4 regions of the Nitratireductor aquibiodomus genome follow, and region 1 is predicted to be linked to each of the others. Evidence: riboswitches for the same ligand, from Rfam matches in the RefSeq annotation. Region 1 holds a riboswitch; each other region holds the start of a gene.
The links. Region 1 has a riboswitch for cobalamin ahead of cobW (cobalamin biosynthesis protein CobW). Riboswitches for the same ligand answer to the same signal wherever they lie in the genome.
Positions count from the first base shown of each region.

Region 2: it holds a riboswitch for cobalamin, as region 1 does, so the genes downstream of both, BLW55_RS13190 (LLM class flavin-dependent oxidoreductase) here and cobW (cobalamin biosynthesis protein CobW) in region 1, are expected to answer to the same signal.
Region 3: it holds a riboswitch for cobalamin, as region 1 does, so the genes downstream of both, BLW55_RS06020 (ABC transporter substrate-binding protein) here and cobW (cobalamin biosynthesis protein CobW) in region 1, are expected to answer to the same signal.
Region 4: it holds a riboswitch for cobalamin, as region 1 does, so the genes downstream of both, metE (5-methyltetrahydropteroyltriglutamate--homocysteine S-methyltransferase) here and cobW (cobalamin biosynthesis protein CobW) in region 1, are expected to answer to the same signal.

Region 1 covers NZ_FNSL01000002.1:211,628-215,435, reverse strand. The annotation lists gene cbiB (adenosylcobinamide-phosphate synthase CbiB) at 1-33, shown strand, start outside; gene cobO (cob(I)yrinic acid a,c-diamide adenosyltransferase) at 73-687, opposite strand; gene cobU (bifunctional adenosylcobinamide kinase/adenosylcobinamide-phosphate guanylyltransferase) at 689-1,207, opposite strand; gene BLW55_RS20160 (HupE/UreJ family protein) at 1,223-1,843, opposite strand; cobalamin riboswitch at 1,879-2,078, opposite strand; cobalamin riboswitch at 2,140-2,342, shown strand; gene cobW (cobalamin biosynthesis protein CobW) at 2,518-3,555, shown strand; gene cobN (cobaltochelatase subunit CobN) at 3,560-3,808, shown strand, end outside.
Region 2 covers NZ_FNSL01000001.1:2,760,265-2,764,072, forward strand. The annotation lists gene BLW55_RS13185 (sialic acid TRAP transporter substrate-binding protein SiaP) at 1-533, opposite strand, end outside; cobalamin riboswitch at 1,466-1,661, shown strand; gene BLW55_RS13190 (LLM class flavin-dependent oxidoreductase) at 1,859-2,878, shown strand; gene BLW55_RS13195 (ABC transporter substrate-binding protein) at 2,932-3,808, shown strand, end outside.
Region 3 covers NZ_FNSL01000001.1:1,247,376-1,251,183, reverse strand. The annotation lists gene BLW55_RS20915 (CbiX/SirB N-terminal domain-containing protein) at 1-158, shown strand, start outside; gene BLW55_RS20910 ((2Fe-2S) ferredoxin domain-containing protein) at 444-650, shown strand; cobalamin riboswitch at 698-889, shown strand; gene BLW55_RS06020 (ABC transporter substrate-binding protein) at 1,021-2,055, shown strand; gene BLW55_RS06015 (FecCD family ABC transporter permease) at 2,083-3,204, shown strand; gene BLW55_RS06010 (ABC transporter ATP-binding protein) at 3,201-3,808, shown strand, end outside.
Region 4 covers NZ_FNSL01000001.1:1,251,225-1,255,032, forward strand. The annotation lists gene BLW55_RS20915 (CbiX/SirB N-terminal domain-containing protein) at 1-242, opposite strand, end outside; cobalamin riboswitch at 201-400, opposite strand; cobalamin riboswitch at 574-773, shown strand; gene metE (5-methyltetrahydropteroyltriglutamate--homocysteine S-methyltransferase) at 867-3,215, shown strand; gene BLW55_RS06035 (superoxide dismutase) at 3,293-3,808, opposite strand, start outside.

The sequences.
Region 1 (3,808 bases):
GCGGTGGCGGCGGGGCTTTGGCAACTGGTTTGATCTCTTGTCGAACCACGCACCACCTCGAAGCAGGGCGTCCTAAAACTCCACACCCTTCTGCGCTTTCACGCCAGCGGCGAAATGATGCTTCACCTGCCCCATTTCAGTGACGAGATCGGCGGCCTCGGTCAATAACGGTTTTGCGTTGCGGCCGGTCACGACCACATGCAGGTCGTCGCGCCGCCCGGTCAGTGCGGTCACCACGCGTTCAAGATCGAGATAGTCGTAGCGCAGGGCGATGTTCAGCTCATCGAGAACGACAAGACCGATGCTCGGGTCGGCCATCAGTTCCTCGGCCTTTCCCCACGCGCGCTCGGCGGCGGCGATGTCACGCGCCAGATCCTGCGTCTCCCAGGTGAAGCCCTCGCCCATCGTGTGCCATGAGACCTGATCGCCGAAGGCTGCGAAGGCATCCTTCTCGCCGCAGTGCCAGGCGCCCTTGATGAACTGCACGACACCCACGCGGCGGCCATGGCCGAGCATGCGCAGCGCAAGACCGAAGGCTGCGGTGGATTTGCCCTTGCCCGGCCCGGTGTTGACGATCAGAAGCCCTTTCTCGACCGTCTTGTCGCGCACTTCGGCATCCTGAACCGCCTTGCGTTTGGCCATCTTGGCCTTGTGGCGCTCGGCTTCGTTTGCGTCGATCTCTCGCATGTCACTTCACTTTCATGGGCAAGCCGGCCACCACCAGCGTGACGTTGTCCGCTGTGGCAGCGACCTTCTGGTTCAAAATTCCCGCCTCGTCGCGGAAGTGGCGGCCGAGCGGCGTTTCGGGCACGATGCCGAAGCCGACCTCATTCGAAACGAGAACCGTGGTTCCCTCTCTCGCGGCAAGGGCTGCAAGCAGTCTCTCGGCGGCAGGCTTTGGATCATGGTCGTTCAGCATGAGGTTGCTGAGCCACAGGGTGAGGCAATCGACCAGAACCGTTTCGCGGGCCGGTAGTTCCTCAAGCACACCCGGCAGGTCGAGCGGGGCGTCGTGCGTCTGCCACGCCCCCGCCACCGCCTCCTTGCGCCGCGCGCGGTGCATGGCGATGCGTTCGCGCATCTCGTCATCGAAGGCCTGCGCCGTGGCGATGTAGTGCCAGGGCGCCGGTGCGGCCTCGATCAGCCTCTCGGCATGGCGGCTCTTGCCGGAGCGCGCGCCGCCCAGAACGAAATGAAGGGATCGCATCGCTATTTTGCCGGCTCAGCCGACAAGATGCCCGGCAAGGAAGGTCACGCCAACGCCAAGGATGGCGGCACCGGCAAGCCGGGGCTGCATGGCCTCAATGGCCCAGCCACGCGACTGGACCAGAAAATATGCGCCGAGCGCGATGGCGCTCTGGATTGCGGCGAGGCCGGCGAGATAGGCGATGAGCGGCGTCTCCTCGCTGCCGACAATGGCCTCGCCGAAGGCATAGCCATGGAACACGCCGACCACCAGAAACAGCGCGAAGACGAGTATTTGATTCTCCACCGCCCGGCCGCGCGCCAGAAGCCAGCCGCCGGCAAGAACGCTTGCCGCGATGATGATTTCAGCCGCCGGCAGATCGAGCAGCATCAGGTGCAGACCGACGCCGATCAGCGAACCGGCGACGAAGAGAAGCGGCGCGAAAAGGCTCATGCCGGCGACAGCGGCAATGAGGCCGGCAGCGACGATGAAGGCGAGATGGTCAAGCCCGATCACGGGATGGGCGAGCCCTGATACCAGCCCTTCGTAAAGGGTCGTGGGCGTTTCTCCACCCATGGCATGATGGGCCTCGGCGCCAGTTGCGAAGAGCGATGAAAAAACGAATGCGGAAAAAATGCGTGCGATACGCGAGGTCATGTCCGGTCCTTTCCCCTCCACCCGAGGGATACGGTGTTTCTTTCAGGTTGTCGGCAGGTTTCCTGGCTCACGGGTCGCAGCGTTTTCCAGCCTTCCCAAGACAAAAAGCCTCAGTGGCGATCAGGAAAATGCTCACCGCTTACAGTTGCGGGGGCAGCCATGGCCTTGGCGCTTTTGGCGCCGCACCATGTTCCCTCTGGTCCGCTTCAGCGGAACCGACAGCGGGCGGAGCATACAAGAATCGCCACGCCCCGCAATCGCTTTGTTGCCCGCATTGACAGACCCGTCGGGCGAGCCGTAAATGCGCGATAGACGGTCCTCTTCCCTCAAGGGAGGAGGCTAAGAGGGAATGCGGTGCGGGCCTTGCCCAATGCCGCAGCTGTCCCCGCAACTGTAAGCGGAGAGCGCACCTGACACGCCACTGGGGCAACGCCCTGGGAAGGCTGGAGAGCGCAGCGACCCGTGAGCCAGGAAACCTGCCGTCTGAAAGTGAAATCCTGACCGCCTGGCGGGTGTCCCGGGCAAGGAGTGTACATTATGACTGCCGACAGCGCCGCTGCGCGCCTTCTCCCGATCATTCATGGTGTCTCTGCCGGTACGCGGCCGCGAAAGCCCCGTGTGCCCCTCACCCGCGTCTTATCGTTCTCCACACTCCATCACCTGAAGGATATACCATGACAACGCGTTTCGACCGGGTTCCCTGCACCGTCGTGACCGGCTTTCTCGGCGCCGGCAAGACGACGCTCATCCGCAACATTCTGGAAGGGGCAAACGGCAAGCGGCTTGCCATCATCGTCAACGAATTCGGCGATGCGGGCGTCGATGGCGAGGTGCTGAAAAACTGCGGGCTCGACAATTGCCCGGAGGAAAACGTGCTGGAACTGGCCAATGGCTGCATCTGCTGCACCGTGGCCGACGATTTCGTGCCCGCGCTCGACCAGATCCTCGCCCGCGAGCCGAAGGTGGATCACATCCTGATCGAGACCTCGGGCCTGGCATTGCCCAAGCCGCTGGTGCAGGCCTTCCAGTGGCCAGCGATCAAGAATCGCGTCACCGTCGATGGCGTCATTGCGGTGGTGGACGGGCCGGCGCTGGCCGATGGCCGGGTCGCCTCCGACATGGATGCACTCGCCGCGCAGCGCGCCGCCGATGAAACGCTCGATCATGACGATCCCGTGGAAGAAGTGTTCGACGATCAGGTGGCCTGCGCCGATCTCATCGTATTGTCCAAGAGCGATCTTCTGGACGCGGAAGGCAATGAGCGCGCCCGCGCCCGCATCGAAGATCATCTGTCGCGCAATGTGCAGGTCGTGCCGAGCGCCCATGGCAAGGTGGACCCGGCGCTGCTGCTCGGTCTCGGCCTCGCGGTGGAAGACGACATCGAGAACCGCAAGACGCATCACGACGACCCGCACGATCATGAGCACGACGATTTCGACACATTCGTTGTCGACCTGCCGCCGGTCCTGCGCCCCGAAGATCTGGAAAAGCGGGTCAATGCGGTGGTGGAGACAGGCGAGGTTCTGCGCCTCAAGGGGTTCGCCCATGTGAAGGGCAAGCCCATGCGTCTTCAGGTGCAGGCCGTGGGCCCGCGCGTTTCGCATCATTACGACCGTCCGTGGAAGGCCGGTGAAGCTGCCGAAACGCGGCTCGTCGTGATCGGCCTCAAGGGCATCGACCGCGCGCGCATCGAAAGCCTTCTCTCGGCCTGATCCGATGCACATCCTCGCCACCACCACCGCCTCTCTGGACGATTTGATCGAACCTGTCGATCTGCAACAGTCGCCGGCGGACATGGTGGCGCTGTCGTTCACCGACAGCGATCTGGCGGGGATTGCCTCTGCGTGGCAGACCGGGCGCGAGGCCCTGCCCTCGCTGCGCCTTGCCGCGCTGCGCGATCTGAGACACCCCATGTCGGTCGATCTGTGGATCGACAACACGGCAGCGCATGCCCGCACCATTCTG
Region 2 (3,808 bases), on a different contig from region 1:
GCCGGAGCGTTGGGCGTCCGAATTTTCAGACCCTCCATATCCTTCGGCGATAGGATCGGCTTGTTGGCGGTCACATGGCGCGCACCGTAATAGGTCATGGCCGCGACCGTATTGCCGGAAACCTTGTTATACGCCTCACTCATCTCATCGAAGAGGTCGGAGTTCACATAGGCCTTCCAGTGTTCATAGGAACGCATGGTGAAGGGGTAGTCGGAAATGCTTATGGGGCCGTAGGATTGCCCGAGAAAGGCAACGCCCGTGTAGATCACATCCACCGTTCCAAGTGAAAGCGCTTCGTTGAGGGCTGCTTCCTTCCCGAGTTGCGATGCGGGGAAGACCTCCATTTTGTAGCGGCCCCCGGTTGCTTCTTCGAGAAGCTCGGCCGCGCGAAGCGCCGCAGCATGGTAGGGCGTGGAAGCCTCGTAGACGTGACCGAACTTCAGGACGTCCTGGGCGAGGGTGGCTGTTGCACTGGCGGCGATGGCCACAGCGGCTCCGATGGAGAGCGCGCGAAGTCTGGATAGTTTCAACATGGTTCCTCCCAAAAGAAATGAGCAGCTTCTCCCGGTGTAGCTGCATCAGGCACCTGTTATTGCCCCGCTGTCTCCGTTTGAAGGAAGCGGAGCACTCCCGTCCTCCCTCCCCTCATTGCGGGGGAGAACCAGGGCGTTTACGGAGCCATGACAGCTCCGTTTTCGGCGATGCGAAGATCGACGAAATGCTCATGCAGATGATCGGCATGTACGAATACGCCGGCAGCCCTCCTTGCTGGACACGGCGGTAAAACTGATGATCGGCATGTGTTGAATATCATCACAAAGCCCCACACCTCCTGTGAGGCCACGATGGCGGGCAGTTTACTGTCGTCACCGGCATGGTGCGCCCGGCATGGTTTGAGCCGGCGATGCTCGTGATGGCGCTCCAAAGCGTCTGAAGTCGCCCGGTCAAAGCACCGACCGCCTCGACGCAGAGCCTGTGGTTGCAGGCTGAAAGCAGGTCAGGGCGCACGGAAGTCCGGCATTCTGCCCGCAGATTGTCGCTCGATCAGAGCTGCCCATTAAACGAGACGTGTCCACCCGACTGCACCCCCCGAGGTGAGCAGCCATCCAACCGGCGTGCTCAATGTTTATATATGAAGCATACATTCATTTATAAATCAAACACTAGATCGCCGTGCGTTCATCCGCACGCACAAAGGACGATCTAAATTCTTGATGGAGCATCGGAATAATCCGAAAACCGGATTCCACTTTTCGGTCCGATGCTTTAGTTCCACCATCGGTTGCTTTCCGCCGGGATATGCCAGGGCGATGCAGCGGAAGGCCTGGATTTTCGCCTATGGATGGCGGACTTCGGAGCGAACGCGGCCACAGGACTGGCAGGGCGTTCAGGCTCGCCCGGCCCAGCCGATGATTTTGTCATGGAACCGGGCTGCGGTGTGTTGCGCGGCGACCGCTTCGCCGCTAGGGTCGCTCCCGCATGCGGTTCCGCATCCTGCGGATGAAAAGGGAACCCGGTGCGATCTCCTGGCGGGATCAATTCCGGGGCTGCCCTCGCAACTGTAAGCGGCAAGTTCTTCCAATGCCACTGGCCAGAGCCGGGAAGGCGGAGCGAACGTCCGAGCCGCGAGCCAGGAGACCTGCCTCATGCATTGACCATGAACGCCGGACGAGGTGCGCCGGCAGGAGGATCAGAATGCATGCAGGCGCGGCTTTGCCGGCGACAAGACGATTTAACGGGCTCGATCGTCTTCGATATGTTATATCATTTCAAATGAGTCGTTTCCGCCTTTTTCCGTCGGTTGCTGCAGGTGGCCCGAATGCGCGTTGATCTGGCTGGATTCGCGCGGGAGGGGGCATTGGGCGATCACGCTGCACTCATGTACCTCGTCGAACGCGCTGATGCGCTTGGCTTTGGCGGCATCTGGTTCAACGAGTTTCACTTCGCCCGGGAAGCGCTGCCCTATCCGTCGACGCTGTTGCTCGGCGCGGAGATCCTGGCGCGTACGGAGCGGCTGCGCTTCGGCACGTCGATCCTCGTCCTGCCGCTCTATCACCCGCTCATGCTGGCCGAGCAGATCGCGCAGCTTGATTTTCAGAGCGGCGGCAGGGTCGATTTGGGCATCGGACGTGGCACGGAGCCCGCGACTTTCACCGCGCTGGAGATTTCGCGTGACGATGCGCACCGCCGCTTCTGCGAAGCGCTCAGGATCATGATCGAAGCGTGGACAAAGCCGCACTGCTCTGCCGATGCCGGACCCTGGAAATTCGCCAATGTCGCCGTCGGACCGCCTCCGGTTCAGAAACCGCATCCGCCCGTCTACGTGGCCGGCGTCTCAGAAGAAACCGTCGACATCGCCGCGCGAAACGGGTTTCCGCTGCTGCTCAGTCTCGAACCGAACGAGGCGCGGCAATTGCCCGTGTTTCACGCCGCACTTGAACGGCATGGCGCGTCGCGGGCATCGCTCACGGCCTCGTCGCTCTCTCGTTATGTGGTGATTGCTCCGACCCGGGCTGAAGCTGATGAGCGGGTCGACACGCTTCTCGATAGACTGAACACGCGCCGTGCCGAACGCGCGCTGGCACGCGGGATGACACCGCCAGAGCCGCGCAGCCGCGCTTTGATGATGGCTGATTTCACCATCGCGGGGACACCCGAGGAATGCCATGCGCAATTGCACGCGCTTTCGGCACGCACGGGTTCCAGCAGCATACGCTGCCTGTTCAGCGCCAATGGCTTGATCGCCAACGATGTGGCTCTCAGGGGCATGGAGCTCTTCGCTGCCGAGGTGCTCCCGGCTCTCGACAGGCAGGCCTCTTCTCCATCCCCATTCGAAAACGCCGGGAATGAGCCGGCTTTGCAAGGAGTGAATTCATGATGCGTTATGGCGGTCTCCGCGCTTTTGCGGTCGCGGGTCTATTGGCGGCTTCGATGCCTGCTTTCGCAGATGGAGCGGGCTTTCCCTATACGGATGAGAACTGCGGTGTCACCACCACCTATGACGCACCGCCGGCAAGGGCCGTTACGCTCAGCAACAACGCAACGGAGATGATGCTGGCGCTTGGGCTGGAAGACCGCATGGCGGGCACCTCCTATATGGCGAACCTCAAGATCAGCCCGCAATATGAAGAGGCGTATAACGAGGTTCCCGTGCTTTCGCCGCTTGTCGCCACGACCGAGCAGCTTATCGAGGTGGAGGCCGATTTTGTCTATGCCGGTTATCCTGACGGCTTCAGCGAAAGCCGCCACACGCGCGACCAGTTGCATGATCTGGGCATGAAGACGCGGCTCAACACCGAAGGCTGCAATCTCGGCAAATTCGGTTTCGATGAACTCTACGCTGAAATCCGCTCCGTATCTGCCATCTTTGGCGTGCGCGAGCGCGGCGAAGCACTGATCGCTGACATTGAAAAACGGCTCGCTGCAGTGGAAGAGGATCTCAAAGGCGCGGACGCCATACCGGTGTTCATCTTCAACGGCGGAGAGGCCGCCCCACGCGCCGTTCTTGGCAACACCATGCTGTCGCATGTGGTGTCGCGGGCCGGCGGCGAGAACATCTTTGGCGATGTTGCAAACCGCTATGGTCAGGTGTCCTGGGAGCAGATCGCCGAGCGTATGCCTGAATACGTCGTCGTCTATTACTCCGGCACCGCCGGCGGCCAGGTGGTCGGTGACCCTGCCGGTGAGCTGGGCCAGGGGCGGATCGAGATATTGAAGGCGAACCCGACCATCGGGGACGTGCCGGGCATTGTCGGTGAAAGATTTGTCACGATCGATTCCGTCTGGGGCCAGCCGGGGCCGAGCTCCA
Region 3 (3,808 bases), on a different contig from region 1:
TTCAGTACTGTTTCTCCGAACAGGGGACGCCGTCCTTGCGGTCCGCACTTCTGGAACTGCGGGCAGAACATTATTCTGAGATCGTGGTTGTCCCGCTCCTGCTTCCGATGGAGCCGAGCTTCCGGAACTGGCTGTCGAAATCGCTCCGGCGCTGGTAAGCCGAAACATCCGGCGGCTGGCCACCCATCCGCATAGCATCCGACATTGCTCGCAGTGCACATTTTGAACGGCTTCTTGGCGGTCTCATCGGCGACATTGCTCAGGAGCCGGCCGTTCCTCCCGCTGAAACTCCGGTACGGGAAGGCTCTCTGGTGCCGGCGCAGAAAAGACGGGTTCTGGTGTGTGAGGGCGGGGCGTGCAACGCTGCCGGGGCGGACGTTCTGTAGTGTCATTTGCGCAACCGGCAGAAGGAACTGAACCTGCGCAACACGGGGGATGGCACCATGACCGCGAAAGCAACCTGTCTCGGCCCCTGCAATCTCGCGCCGGTTCTTCAGGTATTTCCCGAAGGCGCCTATTACGATGGCGTGAATGAGGATGCGATAGACCGCATCATTGAAGAGCACCTGCTTGGGGGACGCGTTGTCGCCGATTTCGCCTATGAGCCGACCGGTCGCAAACAGCGGCTTCGCGGGACTTTAAACAGGTAATGGTAGCGGCGGGGAGGAAAACGGTTGGCCTTGCAGGTCCGATCAGGTTAACGATTGCGCGCCACGGTTCCGCAACGTCGGATGAAACGGGAACGCAGGACGGGTTCGTCCCAGTCTGCGGCTGCCCTCGCAACTGTAGGCGGCGAGTTCGGTATCGATCCACTGGTCAGTCGGCCGGGAAGGGATATTCGAACGCTTGAGCCGCGAGCCAGGAGACCGGCCTTGGCGCAAACGCAATTGTCGGCGAGGTGTCCGGCAAGAGGGTAGCGTAGACCGGTCTCGCGGGGTGCAAGGACGCCTTGCGGCGCATTCGGTCGATGCGGGCGCTCTTTCACGCACCTCCCGGCGCCCCGTGTCGATCGAGGTGATCATGTTGTTCAAGTCCGTTCTCGGCGCTGCCATTGTCGCGCTGTCACTCTCCCAATCCGCTTTCGCAGAAACCATTACCGATGATGTCGGGCGTCAGGTCGATGTCGACCTGCCCGTCAAGCGCGCTGTGATCTTCAACCGCTATTCGGTTGAATTCGCGCGCGCCATCGGCGCCATCGAGCAGGTGGTTGGCACCGGCGCCAGCACCTATCGCGATCCTGCCTACTGGCCGGAATTCGGCCCCGACGACGTGGTGGGCCAGGGGCAGAGCGAGCCCAATTACGAGGCCATCATCGCCAAGAGGCCGGATCTCGTCATTCTGCCGCGCAACGGCGTTTACGAGGAGGCGGCGCGCCAGCTTGAGCCGTTCGGAATTCCGGTTCTGGTCGTAACCTCCTGGGATACGCTCAAGCATGTCGAGAACGTCAAGCTGATGGGCAAACTCTTCGGTCGCGAAGAGCGGGCGGCCGATCTCGCTGCCTATTATGAGGATTACAAAGCGCTTCTGGCCGAGCGGCTTGAGGGCGTCGAGCCGGTGCCGGTTTATCTGGAGGAGAAGCGCCCGCTGGTGACGGTCACGCCGGGCTCTGGCTGGCACGACATGATCGAAGCCGGTGGCGGCAGGAACGTTTTTGGCGAAATCGTCATTGAGGACGAGCCGGCCGCGCGTGGCAATCCCAACGCCTTCACCATCGATCCGGAGGAACTGGTCGCGCGCGTGCCGTCGCTGATCGTGAAGCTGGAACCGGGCGCTTACACGACCATCCCCCAAGAGCAGTACAAGACGACATGGGACGGGCTGATGGCGCGTGAGGACATCCGCGCCACGCCGGCGGCAGAGGCGAAGAACGTCTACGTCATCAACTACTACCTCGCCGGCGGCTCCTCGAAGATCACCGGCGCGCTGCAGATCGCCAAATGGGCGCATCCAGAGCTGTTCAAGGATGTCGATCCGGAAGAGGCCATGCGTCGCTGGGTCGAGGACTTCCAGGGACTGCCCTATCAGCCGGGCATGACCTATCAAGGCGACTTCTGAGCAAGCTGACATGACGGGGCGGGGCCGATGACCGATACGCTTGAAACCGAAGCCGGGGGTACAGGTGCCGCCTCGGTCGAAAAAGGCAGGGGCCTTGCCGCCCGGTATCGGGAGGGCGGACGGCGACGCATTCTGCTGATCGCCCTGTCATTCGCGCTTTTGATGATTGCCGCCGCATCGGTTTCCGTACGTGGCATCAACGATACAAGTGTCGTAACGCTTGCGCTCGTTCTCATGGAGCGGGCAAGCCTCGGCTATTTGCCAGGATCATCGGACGAACAGGCGGCGCGGGTTCTGCTTTACCTGCGCCTGCCGCGTGTGGTGATGGCGCTGGTGGCCGGCGCTGCCCTGTCCGTGTCCGGCGTTCTCATGCAGGCCATTACCCGCAATCCGCTCGTCAGCCCCTATACGATCGGCGTTTCCTCGGCTGCCGGTTTTGGGGCTTCCGTCGCCATCATGTTCGGTATCGGTCTTCAGGCGGCAGGCGTCTATTTCGTCCCCCTGTCGGCCTTTGTCTGTGCGCTTCTGTGCGCGTTCGCCGTTTTTTCGTTGAGCTGGTGGCGGGGTATGGGGGCACAGGCGATGATCCTCACCGGCATTGCGCTGATGTATCTGTTCAGCGCATTGACCGCTGCGGTCCAGTTTGTCGCCACCGAAGAGCAGCTGGCCCGTGTCGTGCACTGGACGTTTGGCAGCCTCAACGGGGTGCAGTGGGATGCGGTCTATCTGTGCGCCGCTGTTCTCTTCGCGGTGCTCATTCCGATCCAGGCAAGGGCCTGGCAGCTCAACGCACTCACCGTCGCCGGCGATGATGTCGCGCGTTCGCTGGGCGTCGATGTGCGCCGTCTGCGCACCTTCGCCATTCTCTTTTCCGTCGTCTCCGCAGCCTCGGTCATCAGCTTTGTGGGCGTCATCGGGTTCGTTGGACTGATCGGGCCGCATCTGGCACGCATGATGATCGGCGGTGATCACCGGCTTCTGCTGCCCTTCGCAGCAATCTGCGGCGCAGCGCTTCTTCTGGCCGCCGACACGATCGGGCGGCTGGCTTTCAGCCCGACGGTCCTTCCGGTGGGCATTGTCGTTGCCTTCGTTGGTGTTCCGGTCTTTCTGCACCTGATCGTGTCGCGGCGGCGGGAGGCTTTCGCATGACCCTTCTTGAAGCGCACAATCTGCGGCGGGTGCTGAACGACAACGCCGTTCTCGACGGCATATCGTTACGGGTGGGACCTGGCGAAATCGTCGGTCTGGTAGGGCCAAATGGCGCCGGCAAATCCACGCTGGTCCGCGCGATGCTCGGTCAGACGCGTCTCGAAAGCGGCCGGGTCCTGCTCGACGGGCGCGACATCGCTGGCATTTCGGCAAGGGAGCGGGCGCGGCTCGTGGCTTATGTTCCCCAGCGCACGCCGGACGGTTTTCCGGTCAGCGTTTTCGATGCCTGTCTTCTGGGGCGAACGCCCTATATGGGTATGAGCCCGGGCGCGTGCGACATTGCGCTGGTGGAGGAAGTTCTGGAAAAGCTCAATCTTTCCAGCCTTGCGTTCCGCTCCCTTGATGCGCTCAGCGGCGGAGAACGCCAGCGCGTCATGCTTGCGCGCGCCCTTTCGCAACAGACGCCGCTTATCGTGCTCGATGAGCCGACGAGCGCCCTTGATATTGGCAACCAGCTTTTCAGCCTGCGGTTTCTGGCCGATCAGGTGCGCGAGCGGGGTGTCGGCATTCTGGTCGCCATACACGATCTGGCGCTGGCGGCGCG
Region 4 (3,808 bases), on a different contig from region 1:
CGCGCCATCTCGCCATGAGGTGCAGCAGCAAAAGCCGACTTTGCAAGAAGCAGGATCGCGCGGCTTCCCTGCCCTTCATTCAATAATGCATTCGTATCCACTGCCATTCCTCGAGCTGATGCGATCGGGAACGGCAGGGAGATCGCGCGTCGGAACCGGATATTCCGAAGCACGCGCTCCTGTGGCATATCCCGACCACGGAACTTCACACGATCAGGCAGGTCTCCTGGCTTGCGGCTCATCACAGCTTCACCCGTCTTCCCGGCATAACGCCAGTGACATGATCGGCAAAGCGGCTCGTCGCTCACAGTTGCGGGTCAGCTCCGGATTTGAACCGGATTCCCTCTTAGCCGCCGACCGAGACAGGTCTGCCGACGGAACCTTGACCGCTTCGAAAAGTATACGCAGACCCGCGCCTGTCAACCTTCTGCCGGCCGACCCGCGCGCGCACATGGACCAACTCCGGAACAGGATTTCCCGACAGCTAAAATAGAGAGGCACATCACCCCTCAGACAAGAGGTAAAGATATAAACATTTCTTTATATCATTCTTGACTTTCCGCCGCATTGCGAGGAATCTGGGCGCGTCGTGGTTCTCGAACCTGCCTTCAGGCGGATTCGGGCTAAGAGGGAAGCCGGTTCAAATCCGGCGCTGCCCCCGCAACTGTCAGCGGCGAGCCGAAATCCATTCAAGTCACTGGACAGACGTCCGGGAAGACGGATCAAGGCCGAGACCCGTGAGCCAGGAGACCTGCCATGACGAAACAACGTCAACGGGCGGGGTGTCCGGTGTTCGTCATGCGGCGGCCGTTCAGGCCGCGGTCTGCGTACGCCTCCCCCCTGCCCCAAACAGCATCGGGTGTGCCATGTCTGAACGTTCAATTCCTGTCTCCACGCTCGGCGTGCCGCGTATCGGCCGCCGCCGAGAACTGAAACTCGCCCTTGAAAGCCATTGGTCCGGCAAAAGCAGCGCAGAAACCCTTCTCCAGACTGCAAGGGAACTCAGGGCCGAGAACTGGAAGGAGCAGCGCGATCGTGGCGTTGCAATCATCCCTTCCAATGATTTCTCACTCTACGATCAGGTGCTGGACACCAGTGTGATGGTCGGCGCGGTTCCGGCAGACTATGGCTGGCAGGGTGGCCCGGTGCCGCTTGAAGTCTATTTCGCAATGGCGCGCGGCAGCCAGGGCTCCAGGGATGCGGGATGCGAGCACCCCGGGCACCCCGGCCACTCCGGCGGCCACAAAGCGCAGGAAATGACCAAATGGTTCGACACCAATTACCACTACATGGTGCCGGCATTCTCCGACGACCAGGTCTTCGCCCTCTCCTCCACCAAGCCGCTGGATGAGTTTCTCGAAGCAAAAGCGCTCGGCATCCATACCCGGCCCGTACTCCTTGGTCCGATCACCTTCCTCAAACTCGGCAAGTCCAGCGATGCAGGCTACGATCCGCTTGCGCTTCTGCCGCGCCTGCTGCCTGTTTATGAAGAACTGCTTCGCAAGCTGAAGGAGGCCGGAGCGGACTGGGTACAGATTGATGAGCCGGCCCTCGTCACCGACCTCATTCCCAACGAACAGGATGCCTATCGGCTTGCCTACCGGAAGCTTGCAGCCGCTGCCCCAGATCTCCGGATCATGCTTGCAACCTATTTCGGCGGGCTCGGCGGCAATCTGGAAACCGCGCTTTCCCTGCCTGTGGCCGGCCTTCACCTGGACCTCGTTCGCGCGCCGGAGCAACTCGACGCGGTGCTCGCCGCTGCGCGGCCGGATCTGGTTCTGTCGCTTGGCGTGATCAACGGCCGCAACATCTGGCGCGCTGATCTGGCTTCCCTCGCAGACAGGCTCGGGCCCGTCGTCAAGGCGCGCGGCGCAGCGATGGTCCAGCTCGCTCCGTCCTGCTCGCTGCTCCATATCCCCATCGATCTGGAACTGGAAACCACGCTCGACGCCGACCTGCGCTCCTGGCTTGCATTCGCCCTGCAGAAAATGGACGAACTTCATGTGCTCTCCGATGTTCTGTCCGGGAACGGAGCAGACGTTGCCGGTGCCCTGAAAGCAGCAGCCGATGCCGTCGCCGCGCGGCACGCCTCCCCCAAGGTCAGCGACCCTCTGGTTCAGGGCCGCATGGCGCGGATCAACGACGAGATGAAGACGCGCGGCGCCACGTTTGTCGAGCGCCAGAAGCTACAGGCTACCCGGCTCGGCCTGCCCGCCTTTCCGACCACCACGATCGGCTCCTTCCCGCAGACGCCAGAGGTTCGCAAGGCAAGAGCCGCACATGCACGCGGCGAGCTTAGCTTTGTCGACTACGACACGTTCCTGAAGAAGGAAACCGAAGCGACGATCCGCTGGCAGGAGGACGTCGGCCTCGATGTGCTGGTCCATGGCGAGTTCGAGCGCAACGACATGGTTCAGTATTTCGGCGAGCAGCTTTCCGGCTTCGCCTTCACCCAGCACGCCTGGGTGCAAAGCTATGGATCGCGCTATGTCAGACCGCCGGTTATCTACGGCGACGTATCCAGGCCCACTCCGATGACCGTTTCGTGGTGGCAGTATGCCCAGTCGCTGACGGACAGGCCGGTCAAGGGCATGCTGACTGGCCCTGTGACCATTCTCAACTGGTCTTTCGTGCGCGACGACATTCCGCGTAGCGAGACCTGCCGGCAGATCGCGCTTGCCATTCGCGACGAGGTCCGTGACCTTGAGGCAGCGGGTGCGCGCATTATCCAGATCGACGAAGCGGCCCTGCGCGAAGGCCTGCCGCTACGCCATGCGGACTGGAAGCACTATCTCGACTGGGCAGTGGAGAGCTTCCGCATTTCGGCCAGCGGGGTTTCGGATGAAACCCAGATTCACACCCATATGTGCTATTCGGAGTTCAACGACATAATCGACGCCATCGCCGCCATGGACGCGGATGTGATCTCCATCGAGACATCGCGCTCGAGGATGGAATTGCTCGATGCCTTCAAAACCTTCAAATATCCCAATGAGATCGGACCAGGCGTCTACGACATCCACTCGCCGCGCGTCCCCGAAATTGGTGAGATGACGGCGTTGCTTTCGCTGGCGCGCCAGCGCCTTGCCGGGGAGCAGATCTGGGTCAATCCGGACTGCGGCCTGAAGACCCGCAAATGGGACGAAGTGCGTCCCGCCCTGGTCAACATGGTTGCCGCCGCCCGCACGATGCGCACCGAAAACGCAAGCGCCTGACACCTGTAAACGCCGCCGGCTCTCAAGGCCGGCGGCGCACCGGACTTAGGGGAAGGCCATATCAACAGGTCCTGACCCTAAGCCCCGATGGCACTCTCATAGCGCTCGGCCACTATCTCCCAGTTGACGAGACCTTCCAGAAAAGCATCGACATATCTGGGACGCAGATTGCGGTAATCGATGTAGTAGGAGTGTTCCCAGACATCGCAGGTCAACAATGCCGACTTGCCTTCTGTCAGCGGCGTGTCGGCATTGCCCGTCTTGGCAATGGCGAGCTTCTCGCCATCAAAAACGAGCCATGCCCATCCGCTTCCGAACTGCGCAATGCAGGCCGCCTTGAACTCTTCCTTGAAACGGTCAACCGACCCGAAATCGGCAATCAGGTGCTTTTCGAGATTCCCCGGAACCGCGCCGCCGCCACCGGCCTTCATGCCAAGCCAGAAATGGCTGTGGTTCCAGTGCTGGCCAGCCTGATTGAACAGGCCGCTTTCGGCCGGCTTGTTGGCGCTCGTCAAAATGACCTCTTCAAGGCTCATGTGCCGATAGGTGCTGTCTGCCGTTAACGCGTTGAGCTTGTCGACATAGGCCTTGTG